2 regions of the Gluconobacter sp. P5E10 genome follow, and region 1 is predicted to be linked to the other one. Evidence: riboswitches for the same ligand, from Rfam matches in the RefSeq annotation. Region 1 holds a riboswitch; the other holds the start of a gene.
What was found. A riboswitch is a leader RNA that binds a small molecule or an ion and turns the genes downstream of it on or off. The one in region 1 is predicted to bind thiamine pyrophosphate.

Region 1 (7,330 bases):
GGCGCTCGTATCCGTCGAAACCGCTCTATTGCGCTCGCCATCGTAATAAAGATCGCCAGCCAGACTATCGAGATTACCGTCGAAAATCAGGCCCACCACATCGCCCTGCCGGTTAATGACCGGGGAGCCTGAATTTCCACCCACAATATCATTCGTCGAAACAAAATCGAGATTCGTGGACAGTATCAGATGAGGCTTCGCATCAAGCCAGACCTGCGGAAGGCGGAATGGATCGCTCCCGGTCGCATGTTTGTACATCCCGGCAAAGTTTGTGAAGGGCGCAATGGTCTTGGCACCATCCTGCCAACCTTTGACGGTGCCGTAAGATAGTCTTGGTGAGAATGTAGCATCCGGATAAAGCGTATCTGCCTGTCCTTCTGCCTGCGCGCGCGCAAACTGGGCACGGGCAATCGCACCCTGAGCTTCATGCATTGGTGCTTCGATCTGATCACGGCTTCGATTGCGGATCACATCCAGAACCGGCTGCAACTGACGTGCCAGAACAATCATCGGGTCTGTAGAAGCCTGAATGGCCTTTGCACCACCCTTATACAACGCAAGGCGCTGCGCAGGATCAGCAAGCTTCGTTCCCTGCATCAGTTCTGCCGCGCGTTCATCCGGGCTTTTTGTGCCGAGAACCAGATGCACGGCAGTATCGTCCTCACCCAGCATCTGACGCATCGTGGTCATGCCCAGAGCCAGCGTCATGGTTTCCAGATCGACATGCACCGGCACGTTGGCAGACATTTCGGCTTCAAGTTCAGCCAGTTCGGCATCGTGGTAGCCCGCACGACGCTCAGCATCCGGCTTCTGTCGCTCCTGCGCGGCTGATACCAGCATGACAGCATCACCCAGCAGGCCATGAACTGTACGGGCAATGGCAAAGTCATGGACGTAAGACTGGCGCTGTATGGCCAGTGCAGCCTCCACTTTTTTGAACGGCTCGCCATAGGTCTTGCGGCGCTCGGCATCCGCATCAATCCAGGCTTGTAGAGCACGATCTTCCGCTTCACGCTTTTCCATGACGCCGGGTTCCCGCAGGGCCTTCACGGTGCCCGACAGAGATTTCAGGCCGTTCTGAACGCCGAACAGCGTATTTTGCGCTTCAATCAGATGTTCCTTGCTTTCACGCGAATACTGCCAGAGCGCCCCTTCACTGGTAGAATACACCCCAATGATGGTTGGCAGGATAACGTCCCGCTGGAACGTCAATGCACTGGCCGGAAGAGACCGCTGCGTTCGCCCTGGGTTACCAGACGTGAACACCAGTTCTCCCGCTTTTGGTCCCTTCGGATCAAACTTGAAGAAAGGTGTGTGGACCGGCTTACCGTCCTCAAACACCCGCAACATCGACAGGTCGATATCATAACGTGGGAAAGTAAAATTGTCCGGATCACCGCCAAAGAATGCGATATCCTGATCCGGCGCCATCACAAGACGCACATCCTGATATCGACGATAGCGATAGAGCGCAGTTTGACCACCGTGATAGAGCGTCACAACATCACACCGCCAGTGTGTTGCATCTCCGCCCGCACATTCCTTCGTCAGAACGCTACTGGCAGCCTGAAGCGCCTTTGCATAATCCGCACCGTGCTTGCCTGAGGTCATGTCAACGACACGGCCTGTCACGTCTTTCACCTGATCCAGACGATCCAGCTCCATACCCGGACATTGCGGCTCTTTGGAAACATCTGCTGCCGAAAATCCATCATGAAAATAATCGTGCGTCTTGTCCGACAGGTCGGTCAGGCAGGTATTGGCACAATGATGATTTGTCATCACCAACCCGTCCCCAGAGACAAAAGACGCCGAGCATCCTTCTGCCAGACGTGCTGAAGACTGAATGACGTGGTTGATCCATTCAGCCGAAGGCTCGAAGCCATATTGCTGCTTCAACTGACGGGCTGGCAGATGGTCGAACGTCCACATTCCTTCCTCAGCCTGAGCTGAACCGAGGGCTGTGCCTGCAATGAGCAGAGTAGGTAACAGGCGCTTCACAACACGCATGACAGATCCTAGAAATGTTATCTTATAACAATACTCTATCCTGCTCTGCATCGCTGCTCCATCCCTGACGACGAAATTTTGATCCCCCCGCGCCTTACGGAATTTATTGACATTCTCTCGCAGCCCATGAAGGAGTGCTTCTTCACCTTGGGGTGCCCTGACAAAGGGCTGAGAGACTGCTGAGGGTATGCGCTTTAAAGCCATACCAGCGCAGTGACCCATAGAACCTGATCCAGTTCATGCTGGCGGAGGGATGGTGGCTACTGACAGATCCACAGACTGGATTTTCGGTGTCTCTCGTCGTCCCCGCTGCGCATGTGGGGATCGCAGTATTGCAGGCGGGACAGCACCATCATGACCACCGTATTTGCGCGCAAATCCCGCCAGGTTCCTGTCTTCCTGCTCGGCCTGACCGTTTGTGCCGGTACAGTGCGCGCGGCGGATACCACAGCCCTTACCCCGCCTGCGTCCATCGCCCCGAAGCCCGAGCACATCACCGTTCACCGCGTTTCTGACAGCGCACCCGGGCACCAGCCCGGCGGTGGACTGATCCGACCGGAGAACAGTGTGCGCTCTATCAGCACAGTCAGCCGCGATTACATGGACAAGCAGCCCCCGATGGCGACGGCCTATCAGCTTGCCTCCATGCTGCCCGGTGCGAATGTTGCCACATCCGATCCGTTCGGCTTTTCGCCCAACACCAACCTGACCGTTCGCGGCCTAAACAATGATGCTATCGGCTATGTGCTGGAAGGCACGCCGCTGAACGATGTCGCCTATTATTCCGGCTATCCGAGCCAGTTCGCTGACAGTGAGAACTACAGTCAGGTCGCACTTGCCCAGGGTTCGGCCGATCTGGATAGCCCTGTCCTGAACGCCGCCGGCGGTCTGATGAGCCTGTCCTTTCTCGATCCGTCACAGAAGGCCGGGGGCTTCGCCAGCGTCTCCTATGGCTCCTTTGACACCAATCGCGAATTCATTCGCCTTGAAACGGGCAACATCGGCAATTCCGGCATTTGTGGCTTTGTGTCGTATTCCCACAGCGCCAGCGACAACTGGCGCGGACCGGGGCGGGACAAACGCCAGCATGTCGATTTCAAATTCCTGAAGGAATGGGGCCAGGGCAACCGCGCCAGCCTCATTGGCTCCTTCAACACCACCGTCACCAGCTATTATCCGCAGGTAACGATGGAAAGCTGGAAAGCCGACGGCATTCATGGCGCGAACAACCTTGCAGGCCATTATGACGCCTCCAACGCAGACAACGCCGTCAATTACTGGCGTCTGTGGCGCGCGCCGGAACGCACCTTCTATGCAGGCGCGCCCGTCCATCTGCATCTGACGCATCAGCTTTCCCTGGACGTCACACCTTACGCACAGTTCGCCTATGGCAACGTTCCGGGCGGTTCCACTCTGACAGAAACAGGTCTCTATAACGGCACTCAGCCCCTGAGTGACACGCTCACGCTGCCCAATGCACAGGATGGAACCGCTGTCGTACGTGCTAACTACACCCAGCGCAGTTATCGCTCCGGATTCAATTCCACCCTGCATTACAAAACCGGCTGGAACGATTTCGTCCTCGGTTACTGGTACGATTACGGAGACGACAACGAACAACAGCCCTTCACGACTGTCTCCGCGACCGGCGCTTCAGGCGATATCTGGGCGGAAAACAGCAGTAGCCTGATCCATCTTGCGAACGGGCAGAAACTGCTGGGCGGCAGCTTCCACACCATTTCCCAGACCAACGCACTTTATGTGGGCGATCATATCTCGCTCCTGCATGATCGTCTGACCATCGAAGCGGGTTTCAAGGCAGTCATGATGAGCCGCGCTGGCACGAACAATGTTCCCGGCCCTCAGTATCGCGTGGCGTCCAACAGCATGGAGCCTCTGCCGCGTCTTGGTGTCCGCTGGCGCATTGATGAGCAGAACCAGATTTTCTTCAATGCCACGACCAACTTCCGCGCGCCAGACCAGACGGCGCTTTACAACACCTACGACCCGACCTCCGGCGTCCTCGCAACAACAGGTAGCGCGGATGTCCGCAACGAATATTCCATTTCCGAAGAACTGGGATATCGCCGCACAGGACAATGGATCATCGGCAGCCTGACGCTGTTCAACTACAACTTCACCAACCGCCAGATCTCAACGCTGGCCTCCCAGAACGGCTCCATCATCCAGACGACCATGAACGCTGGAGGCCAGACCTCTCGTGGCGTGGATGTGGAAATCGGCCTCCGCCCCTGGCACCATTTCAGCCCCTATGTTTCCGGCGAATACCTGCACGCCACCATTGATAACAACATTGCCTCCGGCGCCGACCTTCTCCCTACCAAGGGCAAGATCGCCGTTCGAAGCCCGACACTTCAGGCCGCGGCTGGCATCAGCTACGATGACGGGCATATCTTCGGCGTGGCCACCCTGCATTACACGGGGCACCAATACGCAACGTTCATGAATGATGAGCGGATGTCAGACCGAACGACCGGCGATATTTCCGTCGGCTACCGCTTTGGTGACCTGTCTCGCCTGCACAAACCAACCCTGCGCCTGAACTTCATCAACATCACCAATGAGCGCTCCCTGTCCGGCGTTGCCAGTCCGACCCTGAACGCAAAGGGCACGACCGGCATTTACGGCAGCACGATCAGTGGGAGCGCCCCGAGTTATTACATCGGCGGTGGTTTCGCAGCCCTGTTCACAGCGTCCACAGGCTTCTGAACCCGTGACCGCTCCCGGACAGTTCGGCGTCAATGGTGTGCAGGCTGAACGGCACTGGCCGCCGCTGACGCTCCCCGAGGCGAAACGTGTTCTGGCGTTTTTTCCCAACTCGGCCGTTCCAGAAACTGTTCTGTGGCATGGACAACGCCCGTTCTCCGCGACAGCCCTGACCCGCCTTACCGACGGCACGGTGCTTTTTCTAAAGCGTCATGATCCACGCCTTCGCGATCAGAACGCCCTGACGGAAGAACACGCTTTCATGGCGCATCTTAGCCGCCATGACTTACCCGTCACGGCGGCGCTTACAACGCGGGAACAACACTGCGCTCTGACAGATCATGGTTGGGTTTATGAGGTTTTCCCTCCCTTACCCGGCTTGGATCTTTATCGAGATGTTCAGTCCTGGGAGCCGTTTCTCTGTTCAGAACATGCGCATACCGCTGGCGGCACACTCGCCCGTCTTCATCTGGCTGCAACAGATTACGCCGCCCCCGCCCGGCCTGATCGGCTTTTGCTATCCAGCTTCAACGCTATTACCAACCCCGATCTTGAGACTGGCCTCTGTCATTGGGCTGCGTCTCAACCGGGCCTCAACAGGACGCTGAATGCAGAGGCTTGGCAGCAGATCCTAAATGTCCTGGACCCTTTCCACGCAAAACTGCGACCACTCCTGACGGAGATTATCCCCTGTTGGGGACACGGAGACTGGCATCCATCTAACCAGTTCTGGACGTCCGCCACTCCAGACGCCGAAATCTGCGGGATCTTTGATTTTGGTATGTCTGATCGCACCTGCGCTGCTTACGATCTCGCAGTGGCGATCGAGCGCACTGCCATCGCTTGGCTGTCCTCGCACTTTGCTGTCTCGTGGAGCCAGCTGAGCGCCCTGTTAGCGGGCTATCACAGGGTTCGTCCCCTCACTCCGCAAGAACGCAAACTGGTCGTTGCGTTCCTGCCGCTTGTTCATGTCGAATTCGCATTATCTGAGGTCGCGTATTACAGCACACTTGTTCAGGATAAGACATCAGCCCATGTCGCCTACGCAGACTATCTTTTAGGCCATGCACACTGGTTTGCAGGCCGTGACGGTCAACACCTTCTGAACTGGCTCCGCGAAACTCTGGATGCCATTGCCGCATGTCCCTGACGGAACTCATCGCGGCCCTTCTGAGTGCCATCGGCGTGTGGCTGACGGCACGCCGCAGTATGGCTTGCTGGCCACTCTCTCTTCTTGCCGCTCTCTTATACGGATGGGTGTTTTTTAAAGCCCATCTTTACGCCGACGCCTGCCTTCAGGCCGTATTCTGTGGCTGCCTGCTCTATGGGTGGTGGCGCTGGATGAAAGACGGTGCGCAGGGGGATGAGACCCTGCATATTCGGCCACTTTCGGAACGCGGGTTACTCTTTGGCCTTCTGATAGGCGCACTTGGGGGCGGACTGTGGGCTTTCTGTCTGGCTCGCTTTACAGACGATCCCACCCCCGTGGCTGATGCCCTGCTCAGCAGTTACAGTCTGGTTGCACAGATCTGGGCCGCGCGGCGGCATACGATCAGCTGGGCCTGCTGGATCGTGATCGACACAGCTTACGTTGCAATGTTCGTCAGTCGCGACCTTTACCCGACAGCCGTCCTTTACGCGATATTCGTCCTTCTGGCGGTTCATGGGCTGCGCAAATGGCAAAAAGCTTCCCAAGCGTAATGGGAAAACAAAATGCGTTTTCCCATCATGCCAAGCGCTGGCTTAAAATCGAAAACCTGGCCGCTCAATACGCAACGCTGACTTCGCCCAGGAACATACGCCCTGCAGAGGGGGTCGCGCGGTTCGAGAAAAGGCTCTGGTAATTGAGCTTATTGGCAAGGTTGTAGCCATTCATGGAGATTTTCCAGTGCCGGTTAAAGCGATGGGAAATCATGGCACTGAAATCCAGATTGGCCGGAGCACGCAGAGTATTGGCGGTATCGAGCCAGACATGCTCACGCCAGGTCAGCCCACCGCCGACTGTCAGGTTATAGGGCTTGTCCGGGAAGGCGCTGTACGCTGACCAGAGGGTTGCCTGATTGTGTGGCACATACTGAACATTCTTGCCGCGGTTCGCCTTGGTCGCAGAAGACGTCGTGCTGCTATCATAAAGGGCATAGGTCGCTGACACGTTCCAGCCCGGCAGAATGACACCGCCGACAGACAGTTCCAGACCCTGATTACGCTGCCGGTCAGAAGAGCCCTGAATTTCACCCGTCACCGGATCAGCGTTCAATGCATTACCTTTGTCCAGACGGAACAGGGAGGCCGTCAGACCCAACCGGTCATGGAGAATGCTGTACTTGGCGCCAAGCTCATAAAGCTGAGCCTTCTCAGGACTGGCAAAAGAATTGGTCCCCGGACGGATGGGAACAGACCCGTTGGTGACGTACATTCCCATCGGGGTCGTGGAATTGGCCCACGTAAAATAATAGGTCTGATGGTCGTCCGGCGTGACAACGAGGCTGGCATTCGGATTGAACACGCCAGTCACGTCATGAAAATGCTGATCGGGGTTCTTCGCGACATTGCCTCCCGTCAGGTTGTAGCTCGTTTGCCAACGATCCCAGCG
Region 2 (7,330 bases), on a different contig from region 1:
GTTGCAATGAATGTGGCAGATAACCGGCAAGTCGGGATGCTCCGGCCTCAATATATGGCCCGGTGAAGCTTCCCTGCATCAGGTAGGAGGTCCAGGACCCGAAAAAAGACCCTGCCAGCAGATAAAGTGCGATCAGCATCACATATCCGCGCAGAATGCCGAAAATAGCGCCCAGTATGCGGTCTACGCCACCAAAAAGAGTGCCCCTCACAGCTGCGCCGACACGCCCGGCGATCGTCGTCAGCGTCAGCAGGATGACGATGAACAGGACTGCCGCGCTTGCGCTCTCCGCCAGCCAGCTCTCATGCAGATAGGGAGAAATCCATGGAACCAGGGCAGCATGGAACCGATAGGTGAGAATGACGGCCGAAGCCCACGCGACAAGCCCGGAAAGCTCTGTGGTAAAACCGCGTGTCAGTCCCCAAAGAGCAGACAGACCAATCACGATCAGCACGCCGATATCCAGCCGGCTCAGGTCATCCGGCGAAATATGAGACAGATCTGGAAGAGAGGGCATGGCTCAGGGCAATTTGGTGGAACGATAGTGGCCGCCTTTACGCGGACGGATGCCATTAGCACGAAGTTCTTCCGCAAGGCGGATTCTTTCATTCAGCTCTGCCCAGACCTGATCAGCTTCAACGCCACGGGCTTTCCACACCTTCTCAAGAAGACCGACGAAAGCCGCGCTTTCACGGACCAAACCGGCGCGATCATTGACCATGACATGCAGAACGCAGTTTGAAGCCGAATTGCCCAGCCGGGTCGCCAGTTTCGTGACTTTGCGGGTTTTCCGGAATGGGAGAAGGTCTTCCTTAAGCGGCATCACTCTATGATGAGGGTGATGGCCTATGGACGCAAGGCCACCACCCTCAATCATTCCGCGTCAGGTGTTATTCCGCAATCGTTTCTACTTCATTTTCCGGAACATAAAGTTTTGCACCATGTTCCTGAAAGACTTCACTCATCTGCGCCATCCCATCCTGACGTTCTGCCTCACGGCGAATGTCGTGGCTGATCTTCATGGAGCAGAACTTCGGGCCGCACATCGAACAGAAATGAGCCGTCTTGTGAGCCTCTTTTGGAAGCGTTTCGTCGTGGAAGCTCCGTGCCGTATCCGGGTCCAGCGCCAGATTGAACTGATCTTCCCACCGGAACTCGAACCGTGCGCGGGACAGGGCGTCATCCCGCAACTGAGCTACCGGATGCCCCTTTGCCAGATCAGCAGCATGAGCCGCAATCCGGTAGGTTATGACACCCGTCTTCACGTCTGAGCGGTCCGGCAGACCCAGATGCTCCTTCGGTGTCACGTAGCAAAGCATCGCCGTCCCGAACCAGCCAATCATGGCCGCCCCGATACCCGACGTGATGTGATCATAGCCCGGCGCAATGTCGGTCGTTAGCGGGCCAAGCGTATAGAACGGCGCTTCGCCACATTCCTTAAGCTGCTTGGTCATGTTGACCTTGATCTTGTGCATCGGCACATGACCCGGCCCTTCAATCATGACCTGACAGCCCTTTGCCCAGGCCACCTTCGTCAGTTCGCCCAACGTCGTCAGTTCAGCAAACTGCGCCGCATCATTCGCATCGGCAATCGACCCCGGACGCAGCCCATCCCCCAGTGAAAAGGTGATGTCATACCGGCGCATGATGTCGCAGATCTCTTCGAAGTGCTCGTAGAGAAAGCTCTCGCGATGATGCGCCAGGCACCAGGACGCCATGATGGAGCCACCACGGGAGACAATTCCCGTGGTACGCTTTGCTGTCAGTGGGATGTGCTGAAGACGGACACCAGCATGAATCGTGAAATAATCCACGCCCTGCTCGGCCTGTTCGATCAGCGTGTCGCGGAAGATCTCCCACGTCAGCTTCTCAGGAACACCATTCACCTTCTCCAGCGCCTGATACAGCGGCACCGTTCCGATCGGCACTGGAGAGTTCCGCATGATCCAGTCACGGATATTGTGAATGTTCCGCCCTGTAGAGAGATCCATCACCGTGTCCGCGCCCCAGCGAATGGACCAGACCAGTTTTTCCACCTCTTCGGCCGCAGAAGACGTCACAGCCGAATTGCCGATATTGGCGTTCACCTTCACAAGGAAGTTGCGGCCAATAATAACCGGCTCAAGTTCCGGATGGTTGATATTGGCGGGAATGACAGCCCGCCCCCGCGCCACTTCTTCGCGCACGAATTCTGGCGTGATGAACGCTGGAATTTCCGCACCGAAATCCTCGCCATCTGCCCGGCGCTCTTCCGCTCCCTCAGCCATTTCAGCACGGCAGACGTTTTCGCGATGAGCAATATAGATCATCTCTTCCGTGATGATCCCGGCCCTTGCGTATTCATACTGCGTGACGTGCTGTGCGCTCTCACCCGAATAGACTTCGTGCGGTGCCGGACACGCCGGAACAGCTTGCGCCTCACTTGCGAAGCCGTTGTCTTCTGGCTTGACGGCCCGCGCTGCAACCCGCTCGAAGCCCCGCTTGGCAAGCCATTCTGCACGTGGAGCCGAGAGGCCCTTCGTCACATCAATCGTGACAGACGTGTCTGTATAAGGACCGGAGGTATCATAAACTCTGACAGGCGCTTCATTCGCTGACGGATGCAGCGCAATTTCGCGATATGGGACCAGAATATCCGGGCGTCCCGGCGCTTCGGACCATTTCTTGCAGGAACCCTGAATCGGGCCTGTCGTCACATGACCTACAGCTGGTCTCTGGTTCAGGTTTTGTGGAATGTCACCCATGTTCGCCCCCTCTGAGGCAGAGGGAGCAACAGCACGCACCACTGGCAAAGCCAGTTTCGTTGTGTCTCAACACCATTCCCTCCGCCGGTTCTAACCGGATCAGGTTTCCCGGATGCAGGATGCACCCGGCAGGGTCGTCACACCGCAGACCTTACAGTCCTTCAGTGACCTCTCAGCTTCTTTTGGCGAAGCTCCCCCTGGTAGGGGCCACACTCATCGCATCAGCTTCGTCCTGTCAATGCGTTTCACCGTGAAGTGAGCCGGGGAACCGGCTATGACCCGCTTTACGTTTTGAGGAGACACGCTCTTGAACCTGTATGTTTTCTATCTCGGTGGCGCAGCACCCGGCGCAAACATCGAAGTTCATGATGTTCAGTTTGCAATCGCGAAAAAGCCCGAAGATGCTTATCCATCACTTGCAGAACGCTGGTTTGGAGTTCGGAATTCCCTGCACGTCGATGCTTATGGCATCATCACATGGGCGGACGGACACGCCGTCACACTCAGCCCTGAAAAACCTGCAGGCACCCAATCGCTCTATTTCATCAATATGGGTGGATATGCGGCCGGTGAGTTGAAGGAAGAGCACGCTTTTACCTTCCTCGTCGCCACATCGGCAGAGGATGCCAAAGCAAAGGCCAAAAAGACCCTATTACCAGGCTACGACCATCGCCACCGCGACAACTTCATGGAAGTGGATGACTGCCTGCCGCTGGAACAGATTGATGGGCTTTACATCCATCTGACTCCACAGGACGACGGGCACCCTGTCACAGCGCTTTGGCAAGGCTACCGCAAGATCTGACGTCCCTGCGCTTTATCTCACGGAGCTACTCATGCCTGATCAAATGCCAGTTTACCTGTTTTCTTACGGAACACTCCAGCAACCCGAGGTTCAGCTTTCCTCATTCGGTCGCCTGCTGCATGGCGAAGAAGATGCGATGACGGGCTATCAGGCGTCGATGATGGAAATCACGGACGCTGCTGTCATCAAGGCCAGCGGCAAACGCTTTCATCCTGTTATTCACCCGAGTGACAATCCACAGGACGAAATCACAGGGCAAGTCTTCCGCATCACTGAAGCTGAGCTTCTTGCTGCGGATGCTTATGAAGTGTCCAGCTACAAGAGGGTGCAAGTTACACTGCGCTCAGGCAAGAACGCATGGGTCTACGTGCTCGCCTGACCAGCTCGGAATCAAAAAAGGCAGCCAGTGACCCGGCTGCCTTTTCCAGAATTCAGAACGCTGACCTACCTGACTTCAGGCAGCTTCAGAGCGCTTGAGCTGCCGTTCGCGCCATAGCGTAGAGAGTGCTTCAACCAGTTCATCAATTGCTTCGTTTGTATGAAGCGGCGTCGGCGTCAGACGCAGACGCTCCGTTCCGCGCGGGACGGTCGGGAAGTTAATCGGCTGGATATAATGCCCGAAGCGGTTCAGCAACTCATCGGAGAGATCCCGACATAGCTCAGCCTCGCCCACCATGACGGGTACGATATGGCTCGGGTTGCCGACATGCGGAATGCCTGCCTTGTCCAGAGCGGCCCGCAGATAGGCAACAGCGCGCTGCTGTCCTTCACGTTCTGCGCTGCTGCGCTTGAGATAACGGACGCTGGCCAGAGCACCCGCAGCAATCATCGGCGGCAGAGCCGTGGAGAAAATGAAGCCTGAACCGAAAGAGCGCACGAAATCGCAAAGCGGTGCAGAGGCAGCAATATAGCCACCCACGACGCCATAGCCCTTGCCGAGCGTCCCTTCGATCACCGTCAGACGATGGGACAGGCCCAGCTTTTCAGCCACGCCCGCACCATGATCGCCGTACATTCCCACGGCATGAACTTCATCAAGGTAAGTCATGGCGCCGTATTTGTCGGCCAGATCACAGAACGCTTCGATCGGGGCGATATCGCCATCCATGGAATAGACGGACTCAAACGCGATGATCTTCGGAACGTCTGCTGGAAGTTCCTTCAGGCGACGCTCCAGATCTTCCACATCGTTATGACGAAAAATCTGCTTTTCAGCGCGGGAATGACGGATGCCCTCAATCATGGAGGCATGGTTCAGTTCATCCGACAGGACCACACAGTTCCGCAGACGGCCCGCAATAGTGCCGAGCGTTACCCAGTTGGACAGATAGCCCGAGTTGAAAAGCAGGGCGCTTTCTTTCCCGTGAAGGGAAGCCAGCTCTTTTTCCAGTTCCACATGATAGTGGTTCGTGCCGGAAATGTTGCGCGTTCCACCTGCGCCAGCGCCCGTCTCATCAAGGGCATCATGCATCGCCTTGAGGACTTCCGGATGTTGCCCCATGCCGAGATAATCGTTGGAACACCACACTGTGACGTCACGACCGAGCCCATGATGATAGGCTTTCGGGAAATTGCCGGACCGGCGCTCAAGTTCCGCAAAGTAACGGTAGCTGCCATCGGCGCGCAGACCGTCCAGGGCGGACTGGAACATCGCATCATAATTCATCGCGTTTTCTCCTGCGCGGCACTGTAATCCTGTGAAATCTTTCCGCCAAGTGCCTGCTCCAGATAGGCCAGAAGAACACGAAGCCGCGCGGGCATCTGCATCCGGGTGGCACCACACCCCACGACCATAAACCAGACCGACAGAACACTGCCCCGCCACCTCGGCAGAACCTCAACCAATCGCCCCGCATCCAAATCCCTCCGCAGCATGAAATCTGGCAGAAGTGCTAGGCCTGAGCCATTTCGGAGCGCGGGCAAAAGCATGTCCCCACTATTCACCATCATCCTGCTTCGCAGACGAACAGAGGCCTGCTGGCCGCTCTCATACGTAAGTCGAAGCAGGTCTGGCAGATCGGAATTCGCGTAGAGCAACCCTGCATTGCCTGAAAGATCTTCCGGCTTTTCGATCGTCCCGAGTCTCTCTTTCATCTGTGGCGAGCAGACCAGCCGCATCACGGAACGGCAAAGAAGATGAGCCCCGCCGTTGGTTACGGGAGCAAGATCTCCCGGTGTAATGCGGACGGCTGCTTCAAACCGGCCACTCAGCAGATCGACGGTCCGGTCATCCAGATCAATCTCCATGGAAATATCCGGATACCGGTCCATAAATTCCGGCAGAACAGGCCCGAGAATATCCAGCCCGAACCCCATGGGAGCCGCCAGGCGGATCGTTCCTCTCGGGCTGACTGAGCCTTCCCGCAGTTCTGCTTCCAATCCTTCGCCATCAGCCAACATCCGCCGGGCGCGTTCCAGGCACGCCACTCCGGCCGATGTGAGGGAAAGATGACGCGCACTTCGCTGAAAGAGAGTCGTTTTCAGGCGATGCTCCAGACGCGCAATCACCTTGGACACTGTAGGCGGGGACAGCCCAAGAGCGCGCGCTGCAGAGGCGAACGAGCCGCTTTCAGCGACACGAGCAAAAACAGCCCAGCCTTCCAGATCGGGGAGCATACAGCCTCTCTAAGATGCGCTTTATGGAAACTTTATATTTCCATCAATTCCATTTTCTTTACGCCAAGTTGCGCCCATCTTGAAGACCATAACCTTTACTGAGGAGCGACCAATGCTCGATATCAGACCCTTCTCCTCGCTTGGCCACGCCAACCATGGATGGCTGGACGCCCGGCATCATTTCTCTTTCGCTGGCTACACGGATCGGCACCGCATGCACTGGGGCCGTCTGCGCGTCTGGAACGATGATAAAATCGAAGGTGGGACAGGCTTCGGCGCTCATCCGCACAAGGACATGGAAATCATCACCTATGTTCGCACCGGAGCCATTTCTCACGAAGACAGCCTTGGCAACAAAGGCCGTACGGAAGCTGGTGACGTTCAGGTCATGTCTGCCGGCAGCGGCATCGTCCATGCCGAGTTCAATAAGGAAACTGAAGACACCACCCTCTTCCAGATCTGGATTATCCCCAATGAACCAGGTGGCACGCCCAACTGGGGCACGCGTCCTTTTCCTAAGGACGCCCGCAGTGGACGGTTCGTAACCCTTGCCTCCGGCTTTCCAGAGGATGACGCTCTGCCGATCCGGGCCAAGGGACGCGTTCTTGGGGCAACCCTGAAAGCGGGAGAGACCCTGACTTTCGAAACGAGCCGGGAGAATTTTTCCTATCTCGTACCCGCAACAGGAAGTCTGGAAATCGAGGGCCGCACCGTTGCAACGCGGGACGGGGCAGCTCTGACGGATGTGGAAACCATCGTCATGACGGCCCTGGAAGACGCAGAGATCGTGCTGGTAGAAAGTGGCCCATTAGACTGATGCGGAAGGGCGGAAACATCACGCAAAGGTGTTTCCGCCTCATGCTACACACGCCTTCTTCAAACGTTGTTATGACAGGGCCAAGTCCCACCGGATGCGGCCAGTTTCTCCCTTGATGAGGAGTACGGGTCATGACAACCACGACTGAGACCAAAGGCCAGAAATCCACGTCGCTGTTCGTCCGCTTCGGGGACTGGCTCAGCAATGCAAGCATGGACAGGTCTGGCCTGACGGAAGTGACAATCCGTCTGATGCGTGACGACTGTCACCTTGCCACCCGTGTGAGCGAAATTCACAATACGGAAACCAACCCGCTCACCCCCAAGGAAGTCGAAACGCTCATGGGTG

Region 2: another riboswitch for thiamine pyrophosphate. It lies ahead of thiC (phosphomethylpyrimidine synthase ThiC); the one in region 1 lies ahead of KP707_RS04390 (TonB-dependent receptor).

The regions. Positions count from the first base shown of each region.
Region 1 is NZ_JACRVZ010000002.1:79,594-86,923, forward strand. Features, by position in the region: gene KP707_RS04385 (S46 family peptidase) at 1-2,010, opposite strand, end outside; TPP riboswitch at 2,149-2,281, shown strand; gene KP707_RS04390 (TonB-dependent receptor) at 2,365-4,740, shown strand; gene KP707_RS04395 (phosphotransferase) at 4,745-5,887, shown strand; gene pnuC (nicotinamide riboside transporter PnuC) at 5,878-6,438, shown strand; gene KP707_RS04405 (TonB-dependent siderophore receptor) at 6,503-7,330, opposite strand, start outside.
Region 2 is NZ_JACRVZ010000001.1:324,022-331,351, reverse strand. Features, by position in the region: gene KP707_RS01440 (CvpA family protein) at 1-517, opposite strand, end outside; gene KP707_RS01435 (hypothetical protein) at 521-877, opposite strand; gene thiC (phosphomethylpyrimidine synthase ThiC) at 891-2,744, opposite strand; TPP riboswitch at 2,803-2,952, opposite strand; gene KP707_RS01425 (DUF1543 domain-containing protein) at 3,052-3,549, shown strand; gene KP707_RS01420 (gamma-glutamylcyclotransferase family protein) at 3,581-3,928, shown strand; gene hemA (5-aminolevulinate synthase) at 4,004-5,215, opposite strand; gene KP707_RS01410 (LysR family transcriptional regulator) at 5,212-6,165, opposite strand; gene KP707_RS01405 (pirin family protein) at 6,278-6,982, shown strand; gene KP707_RS01400 (YidB family protein) at 7,114-7,330, shown strand, end outside.